Regions from separate parts of the uncultured Gordonia sp. genome, predicted to be linked through region 1. Evidence: riboswitches for the same ligand, from Rfam matches in the RefSeq annotation. Region 1 holds a riboswitch; the other holds the start of a gene.

Evidence for each region. A riboswitch is a leader RNA that binds a small molecule or an ion and turns the genes downstream of it on or off. The one in region 1 is predicted to bind S-adenosylmethionine.
Region 2: it holds a riboswitch for S-adenosylmethionine, as region 1 does, so the genes downstream of both, Q0627_RS06690 (aminotransferase class V-fold PLP-dependent enzyme) here and Q0627_RS11520 (bifunctional o-acetylhomoserine/o-acetylserine sulfhydrylase) in region 1, are expected to answer to the same signal.

What each region holds. Positions count from the first base shown of each region.
Region 1 is NZ_CALLZT010000125.1:39,136-47,869, forward strand. Features, by position in the region: gene trpS (tryptophan--tRNA ligase) at 1-572, opposite strand, end outside; gene Q0627_RS11515 (exodeoxyribonuclease III) at 641-1,474, opposite strand; SAM riboswitch class IV at 1,751-1,867, shown strand; partial or broken gene Q0627_RS11520 (bifunctional o-acetylhomoserine/o-acetylserine sulfhydrylase) at 1,933-3,244, shown strand; gene Q0627_RS11525 (homoserine O-acetyltransferase) at 3,277-4,437, shown strand; gene Q0627_RS11530 (homoserine O-acetyltransferase) at 4,448-5,632, shown strand; gene Q0627_RS11535 (Hsp70 family protein) at 5,669-7,261, opposite strand; gene Q0627_RS11540 (DUF3017 domain-containing protein) at 7,376-7,687, opposite strand; gene Q0627_RS11545 (bifunctional methylenetetrahydrofolate dehydrogenase/methenyltetrahydrofolate cyclohydrolase) at 7,819-8,679, opposite strand.
Region 2 is NZ_CALLZT010000077.1:6,613-15,346, forward strand. Features, by position in the region: gene dacB (D-alanyl-D-alanine carboxypeptidase/D-alanyl-D-alanine-endopeptidase) at 1-411, opposite strand, end outside; gene Q0627_RS06675 (inorganic diphosphatase) at 602-1,090, shown strand; gene alc (allantoicase) at 1,313-2,296, shown strand; gene Q0627_RS06685 (hypothetical protein) at 2,417-2,854, opposite strand; gene Q0627_RS06690 (aminotransferase class V-fold PLP-dependent enzyme) at 2,851-4,137, opposite strand; SAM riboswitch class IV at 4,156-4,268, opposite strand; partial or broken gene Q0627_RS06695 (hypothetical protein) at 4,748-4,945, shown strand; gene Q0627_RS06700 (acyltransferase) at 4,955-6,292, shown strand; gene Q0627_RS06705 (SGNH/GDSL hydrolase family protein) at 6,289-7,215, shown strand; gene Q0627_RS06710 (O-succinylhomoserine sulfhydrylase) at 7,316-8,515, opposite strand; gene Q0627_RS06715 (rhodanese-like domain-containing protein) at 8,512-8,734, opposite strand, start outside.

The DNA.
Region 1 (8,734 bases):
TCGGGTACCCGGAGCGCCCGGCCGAACCGCTTGTTGAAGCGTTGCGCAAGATCGCGGGTCAGCTCCAGATGCTGGCGCTGGTCCTCACCCACCGGCACCAGATCCACCTGGAAGGCCAGGATGTCGGCGGCCATCAGGATCGGGTAGGTGAACAGGCCCACGCCGGCCGCGTCCACCCCCTGCTTCGCGGACTTGTCCTTGAACTGGGTCATCCGGCTCGCCTCGCCGAAACCGGTGAGGCACGAGAGCACCCACGTCAGCTGCGCGATCTCGGGAACGTGCGACTGGACGTAGATCGTCGCGCGGCCGGGGTCGACGCCCACCGCCAGCAACTGCGCCACCGCCACCCGGGTGCGCTCACGCAGCACTTTCGGGTCATGCGGCACCGTGATCGCGTGCATGTCGGGGATGAAGTAGAAGGCGTCGAAATCCTCTTGCAGCTGCACCCACTGACGGACCGCCCCGAGGTAATTCCCGAGATGAAAGGAGTCACTGGTCGGCTGGATTCCGGACAGGACCCGCTTGCCGCTGCGGGGTTCGGCTCCTGCGCCGGCGGCGTCTTCACTCGTCATGGGTTCCAGTGTCTCAAAGCCGTTCAACCGGATTATGTCGGCACGTCGTCCTGTCGCGCGCGGGCACGTCAGCCGAAGGTGACGGTCACAGGTGCGTGGTCGGACCAGCGCAGATCGTAGGCGTCGGCCCGGTCGACGACCGCCGCACCCGCCCGCGCCGCCATCGGCGCATTCGCCAGCAGGTAGTCGATGCGCCAGCCCGCGTCGTTGTCGAAGGCCTTACCGCGCCACGACCACCAGCTGTACGGTCCCGCTGCCTGTGGGTGCAGGTCCCGGACGACATCGGACCATCCCGACGCCAGCAGACCCGCGACCCACTCGCGCTCGTGCGGCAGGAATCCGGGGCTCTTGAGGTTGCCCTTCCAGTTCTTGATGTCCGCCTCGGCGGGAGCGATATTCCAGTCGCCACCGACGACCACTCCCCTCGACTGTGCTCCGAGGTGGCCGAGATGGACGCCGAACTCGTCGAGGAAGCGCTTCTTCTCCTCGAACTTGGCCGCGTCCTGCGGGGTGTCGGCGGCACCCTTGGGCAGGTACAGGCTGGCGACGGTCAGCTCGCCTGTACCGGGGTCGGTGAAGTCGGCCTCGACATACCGGCCGAGGCCGTCGAACTCGGTGCTGCCGAATCCGGTCCGCACTGCGACGGGCTCGGTGCGGCTCAACACGCCGACGCCTGCATGCCCTTTCACCGACGACTCGGTCATCGTCAGATGCCAGCCCCTCGCCAGTGCGGGAGCCAGCGCGTCATGGGCCTGCTTGTGCGAGGCCCGGATCTCCTGCAGGAGGATCACATCGGAGGCCGTGTGCGACAACCAGCGCAGCATTCCCTCGTTGCGTTCGTTGCGTTGTTTGACCGCGGCTCGGATGCCGTTGACATTGACCGTGGTGATGACGATGGACACGGCTCCCGAGCCTACGTGCCGACGCGAGGATCACCCACCCCGGACGGCGCGACGAATCACCGCCGGTTCGTTGCGGCGGATCGGCGAACTGCAGGACGGGGCGGGTGGATTCAGCCGGCACGAAAGCCGCAACGGCGACGGACGGCGGCACCATTCCGGAGAGCCACGGTGAGATCGTTCACACAGCTCATGGCGGCGCCGATATCGGCGGCGTTGCAATCGATCTGAGTAGGAGGGTTCTCCTTGCCCCGAATCGGTGTTATATCCTTGTCGCCAGGTCATAAGTATCAGCGCAAAGCCCCGGCTCGCTGATCGGCAACCCTCCATCCGCGGTGGGGTGCTCCGGGTGATGACCGGGTTGGGGGCCGTCAGGCCTCCCGGCAAGCGCGGGTCCGAAGGTCGGACCCCACCAGGGTCTCGCATGGCCCTGCCGACCGTAGAAAGTTGTGTATCACGTCATGTCTGACGCAGCGAATCCAGCGGACAACTGGAGCTTCGAAACCAAGCAGATCCACGTCGGCCAGTCGCCGGATCCGACGACCGGCGCGCGCGTTGCCGATCTACCAGACCACCAGTTATGCCTTCCAGGACACCCAGCACGCCGCGAGCCTGTTCGGCCTGGCCGAGCCCGGCAATATCTACACGCGCATCATGAATCCGACGCAGGACGCGGTGGAACAGCGTCTGGCCGCACTCGAAGGCGGTGTCGCGGCATTGCTGGTGGCCTCGGGCCAGGCAGCCACCACCTACGCGCTGCTCAATGTGGCCGAGGCGGGCAGTCACGTGGTCGCGAGCCCCCGGCTGTACGGCGGAACCTACAACCTGTTCCACTACACGCTGCCCAAGCTGGGTGTGGAAGTCACCTTCGTCGACGATCCCGAGGATCCCGCTTCCTGGCAGGCCGCGGTCCGCGACAACACCCGTGCCTTCTACGGTGAGTCCATCGCCAATCCCGGCAACGAGATCCTCGACATCAAGGGAATCTCGGAAGTGGCCCACACCAACGGCGTGCCGCTGATCGTCGACAACACCGTGGCCACCCCGTACCTGCTCAACCCGCTCGCCCACGGCGCCGACGTCGTGGTCCACTCGGCCACCAAGTACATCGGCGGCCACGGCACCGCGATCGGCGGCGTGATCATCGACGGCGGAACCTTCGACTGGCGGGTGCAGCGCGACGGCACCGACCTGTTCCCCGGATTCACCACCCCCGACCCCAGCTACCACGGCGCCGTGTTCGCCGATCTCGGCGCGCCGGCATACGCGCTGAAGATCCGCGTGCAGTTGCTGCGCGACACGGGTGCGGCGATCTCGCCGTTCAACGCCTTCCTGCTGGCGCAGGGTCTGGAAACGCTGAGCCTGCGCGTCGAGCGCCATGTGGCCAACGCGCAGCGCGTCGCCGCACATCTCAACGATCATCCGCAGGTCACGTCGGTGACGTATGCCGGTCTGTCGGCGTCGCCGTGGTACGAGCGCGGGCAAGAATTGGCTCCCAAGGGGCAGGGCGCTATCGTCGCGTTCGAGATCACCGGCGGAGTCGATGCCGGCAAGCGGTTCGTCGACGCGCTGACGCTGCACAGCCATGTCGCCAACATCGGCGACGTCCGTTCCCTGGTGATCCATCCGGCGTCGACCACCCACAGCCAGTTGACGCCCGAAGAGCAGCTCGCCGCCGGAGTGACCCCCGGATTGGTCCGGCTCGCCGTCGGTATCGAAGGTATCGACGACATCATCGCCGACCTTGAGCAGGGATTCGTCGCGGCCAAGTGAACAGGTGATGCGTGAGAACAAGTGAGCAACTCTTGCCGGTGAGTATTGACCAACCGGTAGCCGAGACCACCGGAGACCTCGACTGGGAGAACACTCCCGACGGGGAGCTGATGTACACCTCGGTGGGGCCGCTCACGCTCGACAACGGCGAGAGACTCGACGACGTGACCCTGGCGTTCCAGCGCTGGGGCACGTTGTCGCCCGCCCGCGACAACGTCGTTCTCACACTGCACGCTCTCACCGGCGACTCACATGTCACCGGGCCCGCGGACGAGAACCATCCGGACGCGGGCTGGTGGGACGGGCTGATCGGTCCCGGTTGCGCCGTCGACACCGGCCAATGGTGCGTCGTCTCGGCCAATGTCCTCGGTGGTTGCCGCGGGTCCACCGGACCGTCATCGATCGCACCGGACGGCCGGCCCTGGGGATCGCGATTCCCGCGGGTCACGATCGGTGACCAGGTGCGGGCCGAACTGGCCCTGATGGACGCGCTCGGCATCGGCCAGGTGGCGTCGGTCCTCGGCGGTTCGATGGGTGGTGCGCGGGCGCTGGAATGGGCTGTCGGACACGCCGACCGGATCCGGTCCGCGCTGGTGCTGGCTGTCGGAGCGCGCGCCACCGCCGATCAGATCGGCATCCAGTCCACCCAGATCACCGCGATCAAGGCCGACCCGGATTGGCAGGGCGGCGACTACTACGGCACCGGCCGGGCCCCCACCACCGGTATGGGTATCGCCCGGCGGATGGCGCACCTGTCCTACCGTGCCGAGGTCGAACTCGATGACCGGTTCGGCAACGACGCACAGGGTTCGGAGAATCCGCTCGCCGACGGCCGATACGCCGTCGAAAGCTACCTCGAACATCAGTCGGCCAAACTGGGCCGGCGATTCGACCCGGGTAGCTACGTCGTACTCACCGATTCGCTCAACACCCACGACGTCGGCCGGGGACGTGGCGGTGTCGAGGCCGCGTTGCGCGGCTGCACGGTACCCGTGGTCGTCGGCGGGATCGACTCGGACCGGCTCTACCCACTGCGCCTGCAGGTGGAGATCGCCGAGAACCTCGGCAATGCCGTCGGCGGACTGCATGTGGTGCGTTCGGACAAGGGCCACGACGGGTTCCTCACCGAGGCCGACGCCATCGGGGACCTGCTACGGTACACGACCGAGATCGCCCGCGCGGGCCGCAGGTAGACTCCTGCCGATGACCACGAATCAGACGAGCGCAAATCAAACGAGCGCGAATCAAGGGGTCGGCAGTCTGTCGGATGTGACGTCCTGGGAGGACCTTCCCGACGGCCAGTTGGCCTACGCCACGCTGGCACCGCTGCCACTCGACAGCGGCGAGGTGTTCGACAACGTGACGATGGCGTTCCAGCGCTGGGGCACGTTGTCAGCGGACCGCGACAACGTGGTCCTCGCGTTGCACGCGCTGACCGGCGATTCCCATGTCACCGGCCCGGCCGATGACGAGCACCCGGCCGGCGGCTGGTGGAGTGAGGTGATCGGCCAAGGGCGTGCCATCGACACCGACGAGTGGTGTGTCATCTCGATGAACATCCTTGGCGGTTGCCAGGGTTCCACCGGACCTTCGTCCATCGCACCCGACGGCAAGGCCTGGGGCTCGCGGTTCCCCAGGATCACGCTGCTCGACCAGGTCCGGGCCGAGGTATGGCTGATGGATCGGCTCGGCATCGACAAGGTCGCGTGTGTGATCGGCGGATCGCTGGGCGGCGCTCGCTCGCTCGAATGGGCCATCGGGTTCCCCGACCGGCTCCGCTCCGCACTGGTACTGGCGATCAGCGCCCGTGCCACCGCGTTCGAGGTCGGTATGCAAACGGCGCAGCTCGCCGCGATCAGAGCCCACCCGGACTGGCAGGGTGGTGACTTCTACGGCACCGGCAGGTCTCCCGCCGCGGCCATGGGTATCGCCCGCAGGCTCGCACATCTGACCTACCGCGGTGAGGCAGAGCTGGACGAACGATTCAGCAATTCACCCCAAACGGGTGAGGACCCCCTCACCGGCGGCCGCTACGCCATCGAAAGCTACCTCGAGTACCAGGCGGAAAAACTGATCGAGCGATTCGATCCCGGCAGCTATGTCCTCCTGACCGAGGTGGCCAATCTCCACGACGTCGGCAGGAATCGGGGCGGGGTCGAGGCGGCGCTGCGTGGCTGTACCGTTCCCGTGGTCATCGGCGGTATCGACTCGGACATGCTGTTTCCCCTGCGCCTGCAGAACGAGCTCGCCGAGGGTCTCGGAAACTCCGTCGGCGGGCTGCATGTGGTGCATTCGGAGAAGGGACACGACGGCTTCCTCACCGAGACCGACGAGGTCGCCGATCTGCTGCGGTACACGGCCGAAGTCGCGCGGCAAACCCGTCCGTAGGACGGGCACAGCCGTCTCCGGACCGGACCGGCGGTCCTAGGGATTCTCCGACGTGCCTTCCGGTTCCGGCACCTCGGTGCCTGACTCCTGGTCGGTGCCCGACGTCGACTCCGCCGTGGGCCCGGCGTCGGCCGGGGCACTGATCTGGTTACCGCTCCCCGAATCCGAGGGCACCTCACCGGCGGTCGGCCCGGACGACGGATCCGAGCCCGGGTCGCTCGGCTCCGGACTCCCCGACGACGGCGTTTCCGGCTTCTCCGGTGAGGATGGTTCCCCGGTCTGTGAGGGTTCCCCGGTCAATGACGGCGGTCTGGTCGTCGACTGTCCCGGGGCCTGCGCTGACGTCTCGGGCCGCAGCGGAGGCGGGACAAGCGTGGTCGTCGGCACACCGTCGTCGGCGGGCGGTGCCGGACGCAGAGTCGTGGTCGACGACGCCTCCGGCGGCGGGAGTTCGATCGTGGCCCAGCCCGGCGTGTCCGTCCACGACGGTTCGGTCCGCGGAACCCTGGAGGACAGCTGCGTCCGCCGTTGTTCGGGTAGGCGCCGGTATGAGCGCGTCGTCGCCCCGACCGCCGACGAACGGTCCATCGACGGTTGCTCGGCCACGGTCGGTGCTTCCACCGGGCCGGGCACTTCACGTCCTGCCAGGGTGGTGCCCACCGCGTACAGGGTCATCAGCACCGCACCGAGGAGCGCGGCCACTACCGCCAGCGGCAGCGGGGACAGCAGCCCGCGGGTGATTCCGCCGCCGATGACCGTCTGTCGCGAGGCGCCCGCCCGGGCTGCCGCGAGCCGTGCGGCACCGACCGCCGACGCCAGCTCCGGCATGGCCGGGATCACCGCGGCTCTGCTCCCATGGCGGGTCACGATCGTCCGTACCGCCGGAATGTTCGCAAGCCCGCCGACCAGGACCACGGCCTCGGGGTCCGCACCCCGCTTCGCCGCGACGGCCAGGGCATCGGCAACGGCACGCCGGGCCCGCGCAACCATCGGTGCGACCGCATCGGCGACCATGCCCTCGGTTACGTCGACCTTGCCGACCCCGGCGACGTGCGGGATCTGCCCCTGTGTGCTGTGTGCCGACTGGGCCGGATCCTCTTTTGCCGTGCGGCAGGCGCTGATCACGTCGCGCAGGCCCGGACCGAATCCCGGGCCGTCGGCGATGTCCGGTTCGGACCGGGTCACCGACCGGGCGATGGCCTCGTCGATGCTGCGGCCGCTGATCGCCCGGGAACGCATGGCCTCCCCGGTGCACAGCGTTGCCGGGTCGACCGTGTACATCGACATTCCGCTGTCGCCGCAATCCACCACGAGGACCGACGAGTACCTGTCGATCTCACCGGTGCCGGACAGGTACTTGGCGATGGCCTCGTCGTCGGCGAAGAGGCGGATCTGCCGACGGGTGCCCGATCCCTTGCCCTCCACAGCGCGACGCCGGGTACCGACGGGGGTGGCCACCCCGATTGCCGTGACATGCAGATCCTGATCGCCGGCCGCGTTGAGCATGATGTCGATACCGGCGTTGACCCGGCCGACGTCGTCGAGACCGTCACGATGGTCGACGTCGATCACTCTGCTGTCCACCACGCTGCGCCCGGACTCGTCGTCGGTCAGCAGGACGTAGTGCACCAGGCCCCGCCCAACCGATACTCCCAGGGCTGTGGAGCCCTGGGATGCGTTTCTGCTGGGTGCTGCTGGAAAAGTGATGGGCGATCTCCCGATCGATTGAAGTAGTTAGCAATCCTACTGTAATGAATCCGTGCCCAACGAGTCGATCGATGTGGCGAGCCACAGTATCGCCACGCCTGCGGAGGCCATCAGCGCCGAATCGAACGCACGCCCTCTGACCTGCAACAATCCGGCACGCTCCGACGGCAGCAAAGCCCGTAGGAGTGAACCGAGTAACAAAGCCGAACCGAGGACGAATACCCCACGCCGCCAGCGATCGAACGTCACGAAGACGGCCGCGAGCAGTGCCGCGAGTAGCACCAGGATGTATGGCAACTCCACCAGCAGCGCCCGCAGCGGGCCCACCCGCTCATGTTCCTCGTCCAGTGCCCCGGTTTCCGAGACTGCGGTGTCCGGGACTGCGGTGTCTGGGGCCACGGCGTCTGGGGCCGCGCTGTCCGAGAGCGTGGCGTCAGGCGACGCGGAGTCAGGGGGCGATGCGTCGGGCGTCGGCGAGGTCATCGGCGTGCGGCGAGTTGCGCTTCGGCCCGTTCGACGACATTCACCAGCAGGAACGCCCTGGTCAACGGCCCAACCCCACCGGGATTGGGCGAGACGGCCCCGGCCACGTCCCACACGTCGGGGGCGACGTCACCGACGAGTCCCTGCTCGTTGCGGCTGACCCCGACGTCGATGACGGCGGCCCCCGGTTTGATCATGTCGGCGGTGATCAGGTGCCCGACTCCCGCCGCGGCGACGACGATGTCGGCCCGCGACACCTCGGCAGCCAGGTCCCGGGTGCCGGTGTGGCAGAGGGTGACGGTCGCGTTCTCGCTGCGGCGGGTCAGCAGCAACCCGATCGGCCTGCCGATGGTGACGCCGCGGCCGACGACGGCCACCCGCGCCCCGTCGAGCGGGATGTCGTAACGGCGCAGCAGGTGGATCACACCGCGCGGGGTGCAGGGCAGCGTCGATTCCTTACCCAGCACGAGCCGTCCCAGGTTGATGGGATGCAGGCCGTCGGCATCCTTGTCGGGGTCGATGCGTTCGAGCGCGGCGTTCTCGTCGAGGTGTTTGGGCAGCGGCAGCTGGACGATGTAACCGGTGCACGCCGGGTCGGCGTTCAACTCGTCGATCGCGTCGTCGAGTTGCTGCTGGGTGATATCGGCGGCCAGGTCCCGGCGGATGGACTCGACACCGATGCGGGCGCAGTCGTTGTGCTTGCCCTTGACGTAGGAGTGCGAGCCGGGGTCGTCGCCGACCAGGATGGTGCCCAGTCCGGGGACGATGCCTTCGGCCCGCAACTTCTCCACCCGCACGCTCAGATCAGTGAAGATCTCGTCGCGGGTGGCCTTACCGTCAAGTCGTATCGCACTCACCCGGCCCATTGTTCCATTACCGCACCGGCACATGCGGCAGGCCGCCGCCCCGGGA
Region 2 (8,734 bases), on a different contig from region 1:
CAGCGTCGGATCGCCCGCGCCCTTGAGGATCAGCTGCCCGCCGGGACCGGACAGCACCTGTGTCGTCAGGCGTTTGTCGTGCGGGAGCCCGATCAGCGCCGCCGCACCGGTCAGCACCTTGGCGTTGGATGCCGGGACGCGCGGTTTGTCGGGACTCTTGGACCACAGCACCTCACCGGTACGCGGATCGGAGATCTGACCGGTGAACTCGCCGAGCTCCGGGGCCTTGATCGAGGCCGCGATGGCAGTGCGCACGCCCGCCGACGACGGTGTGGGCGCGTCCGGCGAGACCGGCCTGATCTGCGGGTCGACGACGATCGCCGCGGGCCTGGGCGGGATTCCCGCGGGCAGCTCGTTGTCGCGAAACTGGCTGTAAGCGACGATCGCACCCACCGCCAGAATCGCGACCATCACCACCGACAGCAGCGTCCAGATCAGAATTCGTCGAGTCCTCCTGGGACGCGAGCCGACATTGCCGCGCACAAAACCTCCGGGTCCGACATCAGGGATACAGGTCTAACAGTATCGTTCTAGGCGGTTCGTGCGGGCGACCGAAGGCCCGCACGGTGTCTCTACCGCAGGATCTACCGCAGGAGGAAACGTGGAATTCGATGTGGTCATCGAGATCCCCAAAGGCAGCCGCAACAAGTACGAGGTCGATCACGAGACGGGCAAGGTCTTCCTCGACCGCTACCTGTACACCGCGTTCGGCTACCCCGCCGACTACGGCTACGCCGACAACACCCTCGGTGAGGACGGCGACCCGCTCGACGTGCTGGTCCTGCTCCCCGAGTCGGTGTACCCGGGTGTCGTCGTCAAGGCCCGGGTCGTGGCGATGTACACGATGTCCGACGAGGCCGGCGGCGACGACAAGCTGCTCGCCGTGCCGGCCGGTGACGTGCGCTGGGATCACATCCAGGACGTCGGCGACGTCAGTGAGTTCGAGCTGAACGCGATCTCGCACTTCTTCGAGCACTACAAGGACCTCGAGCCGGGTAAGGAAGTCAACCCCGGTGGCTGGGTCGGTCGCGAAGAGGCCGAGAAGGTGGCGGTCGAGGCCGTCGAGCGTCTCAAGAGCGAAGAGCACTGAGTCCGTTCATCGAAGGTCCGGGAGGTGGCGCCTCAGGTGCTCGTCTCACCGGACCCTTCGTGACCTTCGCGACTTCGTCGCTTCGGCCTCAGGGATCAAGAAGGCGGCTCACTTCGTGAGCCCGGCGACGGCGGGGGATCGGCATTAGGATCGGGCGTTGTGACGCCTTCCCCACCCGCCCCCCTACCCGCGCCCACGGCCTCCCGCCCGCACTTCACCTCGATGCCGGATCTGGCGCTGCGAAATCTCGGCGGGGCGGTGGTCTGGACCAACGACGATCTGTTCGCCGAGGTCCAGAACCTGCTCAACACCCCGCCCGCCGAGTACCGGCCGGCCACATTCGGGCATAAGGGTCAGGTGTACGACGGCTGGGAGACGCGACGTCGGCGTGAGCCCGGCGTCGACCAGGCGATCGTGCGGCTCGGGGCGCCCGGCGTGGTGTACGGCGTGGTCGTCGACACCTCATGGTTCAAGGGCAACTATCCGCCGTTCGTCTCCGTCGAGGCGATTGCGGTCGAGGGAATCGTGTCGGGTGAGGAACTCGCCGCCGCGGACAACTGGATGACCATCGTCGACAAGCGGCCCGTCGACGGCGACACCCGCAACCCGTTCCGCGTCGACGCCAAGGAACGCTTCACCCACGTGCGGCTCACCATGCATCCTGACGGCGGTGTGGCCCGGTTCCGGGTGCACGGCCGCGGCGTGCCCGACCCGAAGTTCTTCCGCTACGGCCACTTCGACCTGGCCGCGCTGGAGAACGGCGGACTGGTGACCGCCTGCTCCAACATGTTCTACAGCTCCCCCAACAACCTGCTGATGCCCGGCCGCGCCCGCACCATGGGCGAAGGGTGGGAGACCTCCCGACGCCGCGACGCCGGCAACGACTGGGTGCAGGTGCGGCTGGCCGGCCGCAGCCGCGTCAGCCTGGTCGAACTCGACACCAGCTATTTCCTCGGCAATTCGCCCGGATCTGCGACCGTACGCGGCCGCGACGGGGAGACCGGCGAATGGTTCGAGGTGCTGCCCCGCACTCAGCTGCTGCCCGACACCCGGCACCGGTTCGTCATCGACCTCGACCGCCCGATGACCGAAGCCCGCCTCGACATCTTCCCCGACGGCGGCATGGCCCGCTTCCGCCTCTACGGCACCCTCACCGACGACGCCGAGGCCACCCTCATCGAACAGTGGGAACGCGGCGAAGCCTGACCGGGAACGGTGGGCGGGCCATCTGCCGGCTGGTGCGAGTTCGCCCAGCGTCCGAGCCTCGACCAGCAATGGGGGCACCTCAAGCAGCGAAGGTCGATTTCGATATCACCAGAAAGCTTCTCAGGCGACGAAGGCGGGGATGACCTCTTCGCGGATGCGGGCCTCGGTGGCCGAACCGTCGAGCGGGGTGATGATCACCGCGTCGGCGACCTCGGCCGCGTAGATGTCGCGGATGAGGCCGATGAGTCCGTGCGGGGTTCCGATGTAGCGCACCGTTTCCGAGCCCGTCGAGTCCGTCGGGACAGCACCGACCGAGGCGCGTGCCGATGCCGGATGTGCGGCGATCGCCACCTCCACCTCAAGGGCCACAATGAAATTCGCCGGATCCCGCTGCCCCGATCGCAGGACGTTGCGGGCCCGCTGGGCGTCGCGCAGGGTGGGGCGGCGCACCACGATCGGCAGGTCGACGTCGGTGTCGCCCCGCAGCGCGACCACCAGTTGCGGCCGGCCGACACTAATGGTGGTGCGTCCGGCTGCTTCGGCGATATCGACACTCATCCCAGGCTCTCTTTCACTCGTGCGGTGTCGCGACGGGACACCAACTCCGACAATGCATTCAACAGACGATCGATGTCGTCGGCAGCGGTACCGAGACCGAAGCTGGCGCGCACGGCACCGTCCGGGTAGCCCAGACGGGTCAGCAACGGATGCGCACAGAACCGTCCGTCACGCACCCCGATGCCGTGGTGGTCGCTGAGGTAGCAGGCCACCGTGCGCGCGGATAGTCCGTCGACGGCGAAGCCCGCGATTCCGACACGACCGGTCGAGTCGGAGAAGATCCGCAGCGGGCGCACTCCGTCGATGGCCGCCAGCCCCGCGTCGAGACGCTCACGCAGAGTATGTTCGTGGTAGCCGATGGCCTCGAAACCGATGACGGACAAAGATTCACACGCGTCGGCGATGGATACCGCACCGAGGACGTTGGGCGATCCGGCCTCGTGCCTGGCCGGTCCGGTATGCCACTGCACCGTTCCGCCGGACGCCACCTCCGCGCTCGCGCCGCCACCGGCCAGGTACGGCGAAGCCCCGTCCAGCCAGTCACCGCGGCCCACCAGAACCCCCGCCCCGAACGGCGCGTACAGCTTGTGGCCGGAGAACACCAGATAGTCGATGCCGTGGCTGACCACCGAAATCGGTTGATGCGCGACGAGTTGCGCTGCGTCGACCAGTATCCGGGCGCCGTGACGGTGGGCGATCGAGGCGAGCCGCGAAATCGGCAGCACCTCCCCGGTCACGTTCGATGCCGCCGTGATCGCCAGCAGCGCAGCAGGATTCGATGCCAGCTCGGCATCGAGTGCGGCGAGGGTGTCCTCGACGGTGGAGCACGCAGTGACCAGCCGGGTTCCCGAAAGACACTGCCACGGAAGAAGGTTGGCGTGATGCTCGATGTCGAGAACCACCACGTCACCGCGCTTGCCGAGGCAGTGCGCGAGCAGATTGATCGAGTCGGTGGTGTTGCGGGTGAACACCACATGGTCGTCGGCGCGGGCGCGCACGAACCGACGGATGCGTTCGCGGGCCTGCTCGTAGCGGTGGGTGGTGATCTGCGACAGCGCACCTGCTCCGCGGTGCACGCTCGCGTACTGCGGCAGGGCGTCGAGCAGCCTGTCGGCGACCGATCGTAGGGCCGGTGCGCTGGCGGCGTAGTCGAAGTTGGCATACCGCACCGACGATCCATCGAGCAGCGGCACCCGTTCGTCAGCACCGACGACGTCGGCGAGAGCCGGGATGTACCCCGGGACGAACGGTGAGGCGACAGGACTGGACAGGACAGCAGTCATGACAAAAGCTCCTTGGGAGATCCACGCTTGCCGTGTCCGGTTGAACACGGCCGGGTCGTCACCCGGAGCACCCCACCGTGGTGGAGGGTTGCCGACCAGCGAGCCGGGGCTTGTCGCTGGTACTCGTGACCCACGACCAAGGGTGTCCCACCACCGCGAACCGCGTCAATCGGGTTCGGGAGTTCGGCTCACCGTGGCCGAAAACGGGTCCGGTTCGGGACCCACCTGCTACGGCTCTGGGCATGTCACCCGAAGGGTGACTGCCGAAACGCGCCCTGATCACTTAATATGCCGGGTATGTTCACCACACGGTGAACCGGTGTGGGGGCCGGCCCCGCACTCGCCTGTCCGGCGCACTGCCGTACCCGAAGGAACCCTGGTGACCACACCATCTCTGACCACAGCACGTCTGACCAAACCCGGCCGCACCGCCCGTATCGCGGCCATCGCCTTGCTGGTGCCGCTGGCCGTCGGGCTCGCCGCCTGCGGCTCCGACACAGACTCCGACACACCGTCGTCATCGAGCGTGTCGTCCTCCCCGAGCAGTTCGCCGAGCAAGTCGTCGAGCAAGGCTCCCGCGCCGTCGAGCACGACGCCTGAGGTCACCGAGCCCGTGCAAGAGCAAACTCAGGCCCCGGTCCAAGAGCAGGCACCCGTCGAACAGGCCCCGGTGGAAACCCAGGCCCCGGTCCAGCAAGCACCCGTCCAGCAGGCCCCGGTGGAAACCCAGGCCCCGGTCCAGCAAGCACCGGCCCAGCAGGCGCCACCGCAACTGCCGCAGGGTGGTGGCGGCCGGCCCGGCTACTGAGTTCCGGCGGTGACGGATACAACCGACCGCAACACCCCGGCCACCGACACCACGGCCACCGACACTACGGCCGGCAGAACACCGGCGACCAGCGCGCCTGACGCTGGCATGCCCGCCGTACGCGGCGCGCGGCTGCCGTCGCTGACCGGGATGCGCTGGTGGGCGGCGCTGGCTGTATTCGTGCTGCACACCGTGGTGTTTCTGCCGGTGTATCCGTTCTACGGAAGCGACACCTACTGGACGATCGCCAAGGCCGTCCCGATGCAGGTGGGTGCGGCGGGCGTCACGTTCTTCTTCGTACTCAGCGGTTTCATCATGCTGTGGACGCGCCGCCCCGGCGACACCCCGCGCGCCTTCATCTGGCGCCGCGTGAAGAAGATCTATCCGACGCATCTGGTGGCCGTGGCCACGCTGGTGCTGGTGCTGCCGGTTCCGCTCGGCAAACTGGTCACCTGGTTGCCCACGACGGCACTGGTGCAGACGTGGTGGCCCAACTGGACGTCGCTGGGCGGCCTGAACATCCCGGCATGGTCGTTGTGTTCGGAGATGCTCTTCTATCTCACCTTCCCGTTCCTGGTTCCACTGATCGAGAGGATCGCCGATCGGTTGCTGCCGATGGCCATCGGCGTGATGTTCGCCCTGATCGTGGCGCTGCACACGTGCTACTACCTGTTCGCCGACGGCTACAAGGGCACCGGCAACATGTTCGGCGCCCGGATGGCCGTCGCCGCCGACGGCACGCTGCCCACCACCACCCGCGAGTACGGGTACAATGCCGATCCCGCGTTCTTCGCGCACGACTTCCTCGGCTACGCCGACCACGGCTACTGGCTGAGCTACTACTTCCCACTCTCGCGCCTGCCCGAATTCTTCCTCGGGGTTCTGGTGGCGCGACTGGTGATCAGCGGGCGCTGGCGTAACACCCGGCTGTGGTGGCCGCTGGCGGCGTTGGCGGTGTCGTTCGCGGCGACGTGGTGGGTGCCGTCGAACTTCTCGATGAGCGTGCTGATCCTGCTGCCGACCGCCGCCGTCATCGCCACCGCATGTGTGCGCGACGCCACCGGCCACCGGGGACTCAACGCAACCGGCCCGATGGTATGGCTGGGCGACATCTCGTACGCCTTCTACCTGATGCAATACCCGGTGATGGTGATCGTCGTGAAATACTTGCTCGCTGGGCACGCCGTCGGGTTCACGGGCTGGCTGTGTGCGGTGGCACTGTGTTTCGTACTCTCACTCGTGGCTGCCGGTCTCGTGTACGAGTTCGTCGACAAACCCATCACCCGGCGCCCCCGAGCCAAACGACGCCGTAAGGCCGCCGCCCCCGTACCAGAAAGCGCCAGATGACCAACGCTCTCACCCGGTTCCTCGCACCGACGCTGGCCGCAGCGCTGACCGTCGTCGGTGTGTCGCTCTCGCCCGGTGCCGCGTCCGCGGGCGGTAATCCGAACCAGAACACCACCACGCCGTCCACCACCGCGCCGGTGCCCGCACCGAAGAACAAGCTGTCGAAGCCCGGCCAGATCGTGGTGCTCGGCGACTCCTTCGCCGCCAACAGCCCCGACATGGGCGCGGCCTGCACGCAGAACCCCGACGCCTGGCCCGAGCAACTCGGCAAACTCACCAAGCGCAGACTCATCGAGAAAGCATGCAGCGGGGCGTCGTTCGGATCGGCCAACTACCAGATCGGCGACGAGGCCCGGCTGGCCGACAAAGAGGGTGGTTTCACCACCGACACCGCCCTGTTCCTGATGCAGTTCGGGATGAACGACCAGTGGAACGGTGAGGACACCGCCCTGCGGATCATCATCAAATGTCTGGCCGGCGGCAGCTGCCAGGAAGACCACACCGCCGTCACCTCGATCACGCCGCAGGCCATCGTCGACCGGACCAAACAGGTCATCGACTACGTGCGGTACTACTCACCCAATGCCCGCATCGCGTTCGTCGGCTATCCCGAACTGCTGCATCCCGGAACCAAGGCCGCCTGCATCGACGTGGCCGGACGTGAGGTGACGATCCACAACTCCAAGGCGATCATCGCGCTGATCAACAAGCTCGACGCCGCCACCCGCGAGGCCGCGACCATGCTGAACGTGGATTTCGTCGATGCCCGCAAGGCCACCGCGGGACGGGGCCTGTGCACGCCCAAACCGCTGGTCCACGGGGTACTCGACTCGAAGACCGACGTATACGGTATTCCCGCCCACCCCACCGTCGAGGGTGATGCGGTGATGGCCAGGACCATCCGGGATCAGTTCGGGCTCTAGACCTGTCATAAACCCCACCGCTGGGCCCCGGCACGACAATAATTGCGATGCCGGGGGCCATCGGTGGGGTTTTTGACAGGGTTCTATGACAGCGGGCGCGTCAGCCCAGGGCTTTGTCGAGGTCCGAGAGCAGGTCGGCGGTACCTTCGAGGCCCACCGACAGGCGCACCACCGAATCGGTGAGGCCGATGGCCGCGCGACCGTCGGGTCCCATCGCCCGGTGGGTGGTGGTGGCCGGATGAGTGATCAGGGATTTGGAGTCGCCGAGGTTGTTGGAGATGTCGACGATGGACAATCCGTTGAGCACCTCGAACGCGCGCTCCTTGCCCGATACCCCAGCGCGGTCGTTGAGTTCGAAGGTGATCACCGAGCCGCCGCCCGACATCTGCCGCCGGGCCAGGTCGTACTGCGGATGTGATTGCAGAAACGGGTATTTCACCCAGCGCACCCGCTCGTCGGTCTCCAGGAACTCCGCGATGCGCAGAGCGGAGGCCACCGAGGCGTCCAGTCGCAGCTTCATCGTCTCCAGGCCCTTGAGCAGCAGCCACGCGTTGAACGCGCTCATCGCGGGGCCGGTGTGCCGCATCAGTTGCTGCACCGGGCCGTCGATGAACTCCTTGTCGCCGAGGACCGCGCCGCCGAGCACGCGGCCCTGACCGTCGATGTGTTTGGTGGCCGAATAAACGATGACATCGGCACCCAGATCCGCGCCGCGCTGCAGCAGCGGGGTGGCGAAGACGTTGTCGAGCACCACCTTCGCGCCGGCCGCATGCGCGAGTTCGGTGACGGCGGCGACGTCGACGAGGGTCTGCATCGGGTTGGACGGGGTCTCGAAGAACACCGCGGTGGTGGGCACCGACAGCGCCTGCTCCCACTGCTGCAGGTCCTCACCGTCGACGAAGACGGTCTCCACCCCCCAGCGCGGCAGGATCTCGTTGCACACCACGAAGCACGAACCGAACAGGCTGCGCGCGGCCACCAGCCGGTCGCCGGCCTTGAGCAGCGCGCCGAGCGCCACGAACACCGCGGCCATCCCGCTCGCGGTGGCGAAAGCCGCCGGCATGTCGTCGAGCAGGCGCAGCCGCTCCTGGAACATGTTGACCGTCGGATTGCCGTACCGCGAGTAGACGTAGCGTTCGTCCTCGCCGGTGAAGGCGCGTTCGGCGGCCTCGGCCGAGTCATAGACGTAACCGCTGGTCAGGTACAGCGCCTCGGACGTCTCGAAGAATCCGGACCGGTCCAGACCGCCGCGCACACCGATGGTGTCGAGCGAAACCCCTTCGGGGAGAATATGACTCACGACTGCCTCCAGGGCAGGTTCGAGGCGCGCCAGCCCTCCGAGCCTCGATGATCGTCGTCATCGAGAGCCCCTTCAAAACCGTCGAGCACGTTGTAGGCCTTGGCGACTCCGGCCGCCGTCGCCGCCTCGGCGGCACCGATCGAGCGATGCCCGGACCGGCAGATGAAGATCACCTCGTCGCTGTCGCGCACACCCGCGTCGCGAAGCTGCGCCACGAAC